Regions from separate parts of the Aquabacterium sp. G14 genome, predicted to be linked through region 1. Evidence: predicted binding sites of a transcription regulator. Region 1 holds the regulator's gene; the other holds the start of a gene.
The links. The regulator FliA, encoded in region 1, starts transcription of late flagellar genes. The targets are predictions, from matches to a motif close to CTAAAGTTTNNNNNNNNNNNGCCGNTA.
Positions count from the first base shown of each region.

Region 1 (5,511 bases):
TCCAGGGTGAAGGTGGCATCACCCCGGCGCGTGTGGACTACCTGCAAGCTGCTCGCCGCATCTGTGACGACAAGGGCATCTTGCTGATGCTCGACGAGGTGCAGTGCGGCATGGGGCGCACCGGCAAGTGGTTCGCCCACCAGTGGGCGGGCATCCAGCCGGACGTGATGCCTTTGGCCAAGGGCCTGGGTTCGGGCGTGCCGATTGGCGCGGTGGTGTGCGGCCCCAAGGCGGCCAATGTGCTGCAAGCGGGCAACCACGGCACCACCTTCGGTGGCAACCCGCTGGCGATGCGGGCGGGCGTCACCACCATCGAGGCGATGGAAGAGGAGCAGTTGCTGGCGCAGGCCGACCATGTGGGCAAGCACCTGATGGCGGCGCTGCGACGCGACCTGGGCAGCGAGAAGGGTCTGAAGGAGATCCGTGGCCAAGGCCTGATGATCGGCATCGAGCTGGACCGCCCCTGCGGTGTGATCCTGACGCGCGCGATGGAGGCTGGCCTGCTGCTGAGTGTGACCGCCGACACCGTGGTGCGACTGCTGCCGCCCCTGATCTTCACGACCGAACAAGCCGACGACCTGGTCGCCATCCTGGCTCCCATCGTGCATCAATTCCTGTCTGAAAGCGTGGCCTGACCATGAAGCCCGGATTGAGTCTGATCAAGCATTACCTGCAGTTCAAGGACCTGCGTGCGCAGGAGTACGCCTACCTGTTTGACCGCGCCGCGATCATCAAGAAGCGGTTCAAGAACTACGAGAAGTACAACCCGCTGGCCGACCGCACGCTGGCGATGATCTTCGAAAAAGCGTCCACTCGCACGCGCGTGAGTTTCGAGGCGGGCATGTACCAGATGGGCGGCTCGGTGGTGCACCTGACCACCGATGGCAGCCAGCTGGGCCGCAGCGAGCCCATCGAGGACAGCGCCAAGGTGATTTCGCGCATGGTGGACCTGGTGATGATCCGCACCTACGAGCAGGCCAAGCTGGTGAAGTTTGCCGCCAACTCGCGCGTGCCGGTCATCAACGGCCTGACCAACGAGTACCACCCCTGCCAGATCCTGGCTGACATCTTCACCTACATCGAGCACCGTGGCTCGATCGAAGGCAAGGTGGTGGCGTGGGTGGGTGATGGCAACAACATGGCCAACACCTGGCTGCAGGCCGCAGAAATTCTGGGCTTCACGGTGCACGTGAGCACGCCCAGCGGCTACGAGATCGACCCGGCCGTGGCCGGCATCCAGTCCACCGACTGCTACAAGGTGTTCAAGGACCCGATGGACGCCTGCCGTGGCGCCGATCTGGTGACCACCGATGTGTGGACATCCATGGGCTACGAGGCCGAGAACGAGGCGCGCATGAAGGCTTTTGCCGACTGGTGCGTGGACCGCGAGATGATGGCCGTGGCCAAACCCAATGCCCTGTTCATGCACTGTCTGCCCGCCCACCGTGGCGAGGAAGTCGAAGCCGAGGTGATCGATGGCCCGCAGTCGGTGGTGTGGGATGAGGCCGAAAACCGCATGCACGTGCAGAAGGCGCTCATGGAGTACCTGCTGCTGGGACGCATCGGCTGATGCCCCTCCCCATGGGGCAGCGCTTCATGGGGACAGGCTCAGCGCCAGCGCACAAACCAAAGGGACTCCGAGGAGTCCCTTTGTCATGGGCGCGCAGAATGTCGCGCCTGGATCATGGCGATGTCAGCGATGCGCACTCTGGGCAGACACCCGGAACACCGCCATGGCGGCAACGAGCTCATCGGATTGCTGGCGCAGTCGCTCTGCCGCAGCAGCCGTCTGCTCCACCATGGAGGCATTTTGCTGTGTGGTCTGATCCAGCCGGGTGATGGCCAGGTTGATCTGGCCAACCCCATCGTTCTGCTCGGAACTGGAGACGGTGATTTCGCTGACCAGGGCACTGACGCGACGCACCTGTTCGACGACCTCACCGATGATTTCACCGGTGCTGCCAACCAGACTGCTACCGCTGTCCACCTGCTCGACACTGCGGGTGATGAGTTGCTTGATTTCCTTGGCCGCTTCGGCACTGCGCTGAGCCAGGTTACGCACTTCGCTGGCCACCACGGCAAAACCACGGCCCTGTTCGCCGGCCCGTGCGGCCTCGACCGCGGCATTGAGCGCCAGGATGTTGGTCTGGAAGGCGATGCCGTCGATGACGCCGATGATGTCGGTGATCTTGCGGCTGGACTGCTGGATGCCGGCCATGGTGTCCACCACGCGGTGCACAGCGTCACCACCGCGTGACGCCACATCGGAGGCCTGCCCTGCCAGGCGGTTGGCCTGGTGTGCGTTGTCCACGCTGGCGCGGATGGTGGAGGCAATTTCCTCGACCGACGCGGCGGTTTGCGCGATGCTGGCAGCCGCATCTTCGGTACGGCTGCTCAGAGACTGGTTGCCGTGCGCGATGTCGGCACTGGCCTGTCGGATGGCGTCGGCCGAGCGGTTCACCTGCTGGATCGCTGTTTCAATGTGCTGAAGGGCATCGAGCAGCTTGCGGCTCACGCGCCCCCGCGCTGACAGGTGAGACACCTGCAAATTGACCGTGCCATCGTCGCCTTGGATCTGTTCGACGATGCGCATCAATTCTTCGGCCGTGGCAAAGTCCGACCGGGCACGCAGGGCCAGCAAGACCAGCACGATCGACTCCACGACCACGTAGAGCGCATGCTCGATGACCCGCATGAAACTGGGTTCGGTGAAGCACATCGGGCCCCAACCCCAGGTCTGAAACTGGTTGAACGTGATGTGGTGAACGGCGATGGCAACCGCCCCGGCGATGATGGCCGCGCTGCTGCGATAAACCACCAAGCAAGCCAGGAAAGCAAACACGGCAAAGTGCGCCTCACTGTGTCCGCGCGCGACGTGGATCATCAGGCCGACCATGGTCATGCCCAGGACAGGCAGCCCCACGCGGCTGAGCAAGCCGCCTTTGGACATGGCCGCAACCCCCAGGGACAGGCCCATGAACAGCAAGCCCAACAACAATCCGAGGGTCAGGTTGTTGTAGATCCAGCCGTAAGCCAGGGTGCCCAGAAAAACAGCGGCGATGCCCCACAGCACCACAATGTCATGACGGTGGAACAGGTAACCGGGAGAGGAGTCAGCGCGCATGAAGATGTCCTTTTTCGTGGGCGCATCTTATCGGGACAACCCCGGAAAGGGTGCGCAAAAAAGCACGCTGCCACGGAAAATCAGGGGAGCGAACGCGATGCCCTTGATTTGAATCATTTCAAAGCCAACACATCACCAGACCACGCGCAGCGCTCCGGGCCCCCTCACCACTCTCGCAACTTGACACGCAGACGGGCGATGGATTGACTGTGCAGTTGGCAGACGCGGGATTCGGTCACCCCCAGCACAGCCGCGATTTCCTTGAGGTTCATGTCCTCTTCGTAATAGAGGCTCATGACAAGTTGCTCACGTTCGGGCAACTTCTTGATCGCTTCCACCAGGGCATGCCGCATGCGATCGTCCTGCAGGAGGCTGAGCGGGTCGCTGCCACTGTCGGCGACATGGCGATCCAGGTAATCCTGATCACCCTCGTCGCCACTCATGTCTTCCAGATAGATGAGTTGGGTGCCACGCACCTTGCCGAGCATGTCCTGGTAATCGGGCAGGCTCAAACCCATCTCGGCAGCGATCTCGCTTTCGTGCGGCGCACGCCCCAGGCGCTGCTCCAGACGATGAACGGCGCCTTCGATGTCGCGCTGCTGCTTGCGGGAGCCTCGGCTGAGCCAGTCCGCCCCTCGCAACTCATCGAGCATGGCGCCCCGGATGCGCTGGGTGGCAAAGGTTTCGATCTGCACCCCTTGCGCAGGATCGAAGCGGCTGAGCGCGTCGGCCAGACCGATCATGCCCACCTGGATCAGGTCGTCGACCTCGACGTTGGCAGGCAATTTGGCCATCATCTGATGCGCCAAGCGGCGCACCAGCGGACTGTACTGGCGCAACATGCCATTGACGTCGAGACGCCCTTTGGCGGTGTACGTGCTGGGTTCCATGTACATCAATTATGGGCCGAGGCAACGCGAGCCGGCAAGGCCGACCCTGGTGAGGTGAGGTGTTCGAAGGCGCTATCGCCCAAGCTCAAGGGCAAGGCACCGTGGAGCAACGCGGCAGCCATTTCCATGAAGTGGGGATCGGGATCGGCGGTGGCCGCTTGCTGGGGGTCGAGCTGATGTGCGCTGCGCTGGGCCACCCCCAGAAAGTCATCGGCGCAACGGGCCAGGCGCTGAGCGACAGGCTCGGCCTGGGCACTCTCGACGGGGGCGCACAGCAACAGGTCGTAGCTCATCCAGCCGCCGCGCTGGCTGAGGATCTTGACGGCCGCATAGGCATCCGTGAGGCCCTCGGCCATGTCATTGGTGAAAATCAGGGGGCGCAATGCCATGCCGCGAGCGGGTTGGCCGAACAGGCGCACGATCTCGCTGGCCGAGGCGTGTACCAAGACCACATCGCTGCGGGGCGAGGCATCGGCCAGGGCCGGCAGCAGGCTGGCGCAGGAGCCACGGGCATCCACATGGCGCAGAGGCAAGCCCCTGGCGGCCATGTAGCTGATCTGGTCGGACAGGGGCTCGATGCCCTCGGCCAGATCAAAGGCCACCAGCTCGCTGGGCGCGCGTGCCTGTTCGCTGGCATCGACCACGAGGGTGTGAAGGCCAAAGCCGGCGTAGGCGGCACACAGGCGCTCCAGCACCAGCCCGCCACAGCCGGATCGGCCATTGGCCACCACCGGAATGAAGCGCAGTACGCGTGAGACGAACATTTGCCGCAAGCCCTGGGCCTGGTCAACAGGATGGTGGGCGCGGGTGCCGGCAGAGCCGGCCTGGGAACGGGCGTGGCGTGTCATCGGCGCTGTCTGAGAACGTTGGCTTGCGTTCAGGGAGCCACGAGGCTTCACATGGCGCGGGCGGCGGCCTGGGTTTCCGTGTGGCTGGGGGCAGAGAACACGAGGCTGACCTCGGTGGGGTCGAGGCGGTAGGCCGGGTTCAGGCTGGCGCGCAGGGCGCGGTGCACCAGGGCCTGCGAGGACAGGCGGTGCCAGTCTTCGGGCACGCGCTGGCCGTTGGCCACGCCGACCACCTTGAGCTTGTGACGAATCAGGGCGTCCAGGGCCGGGCCGAGCTTGACGGCCTCGTCGAGCTTGGAGAGGATGACGCCGGCACAGGCATCGGCCTGGTAGGCGTGCATCACGTCTTCGATGGCGTCGCCCTGGGCCGCGGTGTTGATGACCAGCAGCTTCTTGATGCTGGGGTGGGCCAGCAGGTCGAGCAGTTCCTTGGTGCGGCCATCGCGCTGGGCCATGCCGGCGGTGTCGATGAGGATCATCTTCTTGCCGGACAGCAGCTCCAGCAGGTCTTCCAGCGCGGCGCGGTCGTGGGCCATGTGCACGGGCACGCCCAGGATGCGGCCGTAGGCACGCAGCTGTTCATGGGCGCCGACGCGGTAGGCATCCAGGGTGATCAGACCCAGGTTGGAAGCACCGTGCTTGGCCGCGA
Region 1 covers NZ_JBBEYB010000005.1:128,018-133,528, forward strand. The annotation lists gene WIT60_RS07750 (aspartate aminotransferase family protein) at 1-635, shown strand, start outside; gene argF (ornithine carbamoyltransferase) at 638-1,570, shown strand; gene WIT60_RS07760 (methyl-accepting chemotaxis protein) at 1,694-3,124, opposite strand; gene WIT60_RS07765 (RNA polymerase sigma factor FliA) at 3,289-4,014, opposite strand; gene WIT60_RS07770 (P-loop NTPase family protein) at 4,020-4,862, opposite strand; gene flhF (flagellar biosynthesis GTPase FlhF) at 4,910-5,511, opposite strand, start outside.

Region 2 (5,511 bases), on a different contig from region 1:
TTTGAAGGCGTCTTGGCAACCAACCAAAGCATCGGCACTGCCAGCGATACCACAGCAGCAGCCAAAGTCACCATCGGTGGCACGGACTACAGTCTTGGCACCATCGCCAACGACGCCAAGGCCATTGCCGCAGCCATCAATGCCTCAGGTGCACCTGGTCTGTCGGCCACCGCAGGCAAAACAACGGTAGCCCAGGGAACCCAAACCGACGGCACAGAAGTGACCGCCCCTGGTGATGTTACCGTCAACATCAATGGCACTGACATCACTATTGGCGCCACAACCAATGCCACAACCAATCGCTCCAACGCACTCGACGCCATCAATGCCAAGTCGGCAGTGACAGGTGTGGTCGCCAAAGACACTGGCTCGGGTATCGAGCTGATCGCAGCTGATGGTCGCAACATCACCACGACGTTCAATGACACCAATACCACCGGCGCGACTATGGCCACGTTCGGCTTGGGCGCTGCAGGCACGACCGGAGCGGCCATTAACATCACCTACGCAGCTCCCGAGGGTGTGACAGGCGCTGTGGTGTTTGACGGTGTTTTGACAGGTGGCACACAGAGCTTCAGCATCGCCGGTCAAGGCGTTGCCGTATCCGCTCTGGATATCTCGAACGTCGCCGGTGCAAACGAAGCACTGACATCCATTGATGCAGCCTTGACGGCCATCAACTCCAGCCGCGCGGAATTGGGTGCCGTACAGAACCGCTTCAGCACCACCATCGACAACCTGCAGACGATGAGCGAAAACCTGACCGCCTCGCGCAGCCGCATCATGGATGCCGACTTTGCGCAGGAAACAGCCAACCTGAGTCGCGCGCAGATCCTGCAGCAGGCTGGCACCGCCATGGTAGCCCAGGCTAACCAGTTGCCTCAGAACGTACTGAAACTGCTGCAGGGCTAAACCCTTTGACGTGAGTTCAGCAGTAAATGACACTTGAGGCTCGACAACAAATCGAGCCTCAAGTTGTTGCTTGTACCGGCCGATAACATCCTCAAGCTCGGAGGGCATTGCCATGAGTATTTCATCAACAGGCATCGGCAGTGGGCTGGATGTCAGTAGCATCGTGTCGCAGTTGGTCGCCCTTGAAAAAAAGCCGCTCGCCAACCTGCAATCGACTGCGGTTCGGATCCAGACTCAAATCTCCACCTATGGGCAAGTCCAGAGCTTGATCTCGGATTTATCAGCTGCAGCGACCGAGCTAACCAAAGCCGGCTTGTGGACGCAAAACACAGCCACAAGCAGCAATACTTCCACGCTCACGGCCTCAGCCAAAGCTGGTGCGGCCAGTGGAACCTATAGCGTTCAGGTCAAGCAACTCGCTTCGGCTCAAAGTTTGGCATCGGGCTCGTTTGCCAGCAGTACCAGCGTGCTGGGCAGCGGTAAGCTGACCATCGAACTGGGCACCTGGTCTGGCGGTGCAACAGCCGACGACCCCGCAACAAACGCGATTGACGAAAGCGCACCCAGCGACTTTGTGCCTAAGGGCGAAGCCAAAAAGCTGGACCTCACGTTCAACAGCGCCACCACCACATTGGCCGATGTTCGGGATGCGATCAACAACGCCAAGTCTGGTGTCACTGCCAGCATCGTGAAAGACTCTAGCGGCGCCCGCCTGCTCGTTCGCAGCAATAGCACCGGCGAAGAAAATGCCATGCGCATCAGCGCGACGCAGATCGACAGCGAGACTCCGCTGACTGATGGCTTCGCCAAACTGAATTACATCAACCCACAAGCCGTCGGTGGTACAGGCATGACACAAACGGTGGCTGCAACCAATGCGCGTGCCACCATTGACGGCTTGGCAATTTCATCCAGCAACAATACGTTTTCGGATGTGATTGAAGGTGTGAGCTTCACCGTGGCGGCCACCACCACATCGCCTGTTACTTTAAGTATCGGCAACGACACCGGATCGCAGCGCGCAGCGGTACAGCGGTTCGCGGCCTCTTACAACGCCTTGAATGGCTTTCTCACCAGGCAAACGGCCTACGATGCAGCCACCAAGGTCGGAGGCACCTTGCAGGGCGACAACACGGTACTGAACCTCCGTGGCCGCCTGCGAGGGCTGCTGAGTGACAACGGGGCTGCTGATTTCAGTATTCTGAGCCTGACCAGCAGCAGTGCCGCGACGCCGCGCGACGGCTCGCTCACGCTGGACACCGCCAAGCTGGATGCCGCGCTTTCCGACCCTAGCAAACTCGCCAAATTGTTTGCTGGCAACAGCGAGTCGGGCGTTACGGGTATGGCCCAAAAATTGGCCGACTTTGCCACAGCGTTGACTGGCTCCGACGGCCTACTGTCCACCCGCAAAGAAGGCCTGACCAAGAGTCTGACACGGAATCAGAAAGACCAGGAGAAGTTGGAAGATCGGGTGGCCAAGGTGGCAGAGCGACTGAACAAGCAGTATCAGGCGCTGGATGGCCGCATGGCATCCCTCAACACCCTGTCGACCTACATAAACCAGCAAGTCACGCAGTGGAACAATAACTCCAACAAGTGATCGACTGAGGTAGTCGGGCCGACAATGGGCTACTCCGCAGCTTCACTCACTCCGCCACCATTGAATTTGTAACATATCTAGATCAAGCCTAAAGTTCTCTTTCGAACTACCGAAGGCATAGACATCAAGGAGTTTTCTGGTGACGCGGTGTCACTGCTCCTCTGTAAGGTGTCTTGCGGTATCGGGGGTTCATCATGGCAACGATCTCATCAGCCGGCACAACAGAAGGCGTTGATCTCACGAAAGTGATGAGCAACGCCTCTTTGGCACGCCTGAACACTGAGACGCCGCGCCCCCCCCAGCTGGAGGATGTCGCTGAAATTTCATCTAGCGGCATGCGACAAAGCGCCATCACGGCCCTGTCCGAAGCGGCATCGCAGTTGACCAGCAAAGCACTGTGGTCATCCACCGTTGCATCCTCTGGCGCCCCCGCCGCTGTCACCGCACGCAGCAATGCACAGACGCCAGCCGGAACGTATCAGGTCAACGTAACCCAACTGGCGTCGGCCCAAATCACCAGCACCGCCACGTTTTCGTCGCTCTCCACCGTGGTCGGGCTGGGTACGCTGAACATCGAAATGGGTTCGTGGGACGTGCCCCCCACCACCTTCGCCCCCAACCCCAACTGGCCCAAGGCCAACGTGGTGCTCGGCCCGAAAAACGACACGCTGGACCGCGTGCGCGACAAAATCAATGCCGCTGGGCTTGGCGTGGTCGCCACGGTGGTGTCTGACGCGACCGGTTCCAGGCTGGTGCTGCGTTCGACCGGCACCGGAGCAGACAACGGCTTCAAGATCACGACCGAAGAGGCTGACGCCCCCCAAGCGCCCGCTGAGAGCGGCTCGGACGTCGCAGCCCTGAGCGCGCTGGGGTTTGACCCCTCGTCAATGGGCACGACCGGGATGCAATTGCTGCAATCTGCAAGCAATGCCAAGGCGCAGATCAACGACGAAGCGGTGGAGTCCCCGCTGAATGCCATCGAAAGCCAGGCGGGCTTAAGCCTGATCCTGAAAAGCCCCACCGATATGCCGGCCACCATCAACGTCGGGCCTGACCGCACAGGCAGGCAACAAGCGGCCCAGAACTTCACCCAGGCTTACAACGCCTTGCAGAAGCTGGGCGGCAGCGTGGCCAACTCGGTGCAACGCGGCACCGAGAGCCTGCTGGGCACACCCGATCAGCCCACAGAGTTGGCTCGCACACTGGCACAAACGGGCATGACCCGCACCCCTGCGGGTGAGTTGCAGATCAACACGCAGCAGCTGTCCACTGCCTTGCAGCAGGATTCCGCCGCTGTGCGCCAAAGCCAGACCATGCTGGCGCAACAGGTGCTGGCCGACCTTCCGGCCAACACGACCGCAACCCCGCCAGATGCTGGCGCGCTTGCCCAGCCCAGCACCGACCTGGCTGCGAACTCACCCAGCAGCACGGCGGGCACCTTGCTTCGCCAGCGTTTGCTGGATCAGTACCAAGGTCTTCCATCCCAAACCGGGATGGAAGACAATGAATCTTCGATCCTGCCAGTTGCCTCACGTGCATAAGCCGGAACTGATGCTTTTTTGAGGCCTGTTTCTACGGCATCAAACAGGCATAAAGGGGTCAAGCTACGGGCCGTGCTGCCGATAACCAATTCAACGCTGTTATCAGCATCCACTGCACGAGATCTACGATGTACGCCACAGCCACAGGTTCTACTGCCAGCATGTTCAGCCAACGCAACATGAGCAACACCTATCGCCGCATCGACGTCGAAACCGGCGTAAACGGCGCATCCCCCCATCAACTCACCACCTTGCTGTTCAACGGGGCCTTGGACAGCATCGCGCAAGCACGCGGCGCCATGCTGAACAAGCAGGTAGAGGTCAAAGGCGCCGCCATTGGCAAGGCCATCCGCATCATCGACGAAGGTCTGAAAGCCAGCCTGAACCTGGCCGAGGGTGGCGAAGTGGCCCAGAACCTCAGCGATCTGTACGCCTACATCACCCTGCGCCTGACCCAGGCCAACCTGCGCAACGACACCGCCGCGCTGGACGAGTGCGTGAACTTGCTCAAACCTGTTCGTGAGGCTTGGCTGCAAATCGCCCCCACCTCCGACGCCCCCGCCTCGACCGCAGCCATGAGGATCCAAGCATGAACGCCCCCGACCTCATCACCGCCCGCGAAACCGAGCAACTCTCCCGCAACCTGCTCGGCTACTACGAGGCCATCGAATCCGCCAGCCAGGACATGCTGCAGGCCGCCCGCACCGGCGACTGGGACACCGTGGTCAAGCTCGAAGGCGCCTGCGCCGTGCTGATCGCGCAACTCAAGCACGCCTCGGAAAGCCGTACCCTCGGCCGCGACGAGCGCGCGCTCAAAAGCCGCATCATGCAGCGCATCCTCTTCAACGATGCGGAAATCCGCACGCTCACCGAGCCATGGCTGCACGATCTCAGCCGTATGATGGGCGCTTCCATAGACCCCAAGAAGATGCACTGAGTATCTCGATCCTGGACGATGAGCAAACCGTTGAACGACCGCGCGCAAGCCAGCGCGCTGGATGACTACCGCATCACGTCCCCCATCGAGATCTTCGATCTGCTGCGCCAGGTCGAAGCCTCCCGCACCCTGGTCACCCTCAGCAGCCCCGAGGGGCACAGTTACACCACGCTGATCTGGAACATCGAGCCTGATCGGGAACTCGTGGGTTTCAGCGGCGAAAGCAACCACGCCGGCCTGCGCGCCTTGCTGGAATCGAACGAGGTCACGGCGGTCGCCTACCTCGACAGCATCAAGCTGCAGTTCGACCTGGGGGGGCTGGTGATGGTGCACGGTGACCAGCTCAATGTCATCAACGCGCGCTACCCCCGCGAGCTGTACCGCTTTCAACGGCGCACCAGTTTTCGCGTCAGGCCTGCGGTCAGCGCCATGCCAACGGCCCATTTTGCCCACCCGCTCCAGGCCAAAACCGAGCTGTCTCTGCGCGTGCTGGACGTGAGCCTGGGCGGCATGGCCCTGTT
Region 2 covers NZ_JBBEYB010000011.1:104,425-109,935, reverse strand. The annotation lists gene WIT60_RS12680 (flagellin) at 13-912, shown strand; gene fliD (flagellar filament capping protein FliD) at 1,025-2,512, shown strand; gene fliD (flagellar filament capping protein FliD) at 2,761-4,053, shown strand; gene fliS (flagellar export chaperone FliS) at 4,233-4,646, shown strand; gene WIT60_RS12660 (flagellar protein FliT) at 4,643-4,990, shown strand; gene WIT60_RS12655 (flagellar brake protein) at 5,009-5,511, shown strand, end outside.
Region 2: a site for FliA is predicted at 971-997, ahead of fliD (flagellar filament capping protein FliD). Genes of this name have one in related genera too.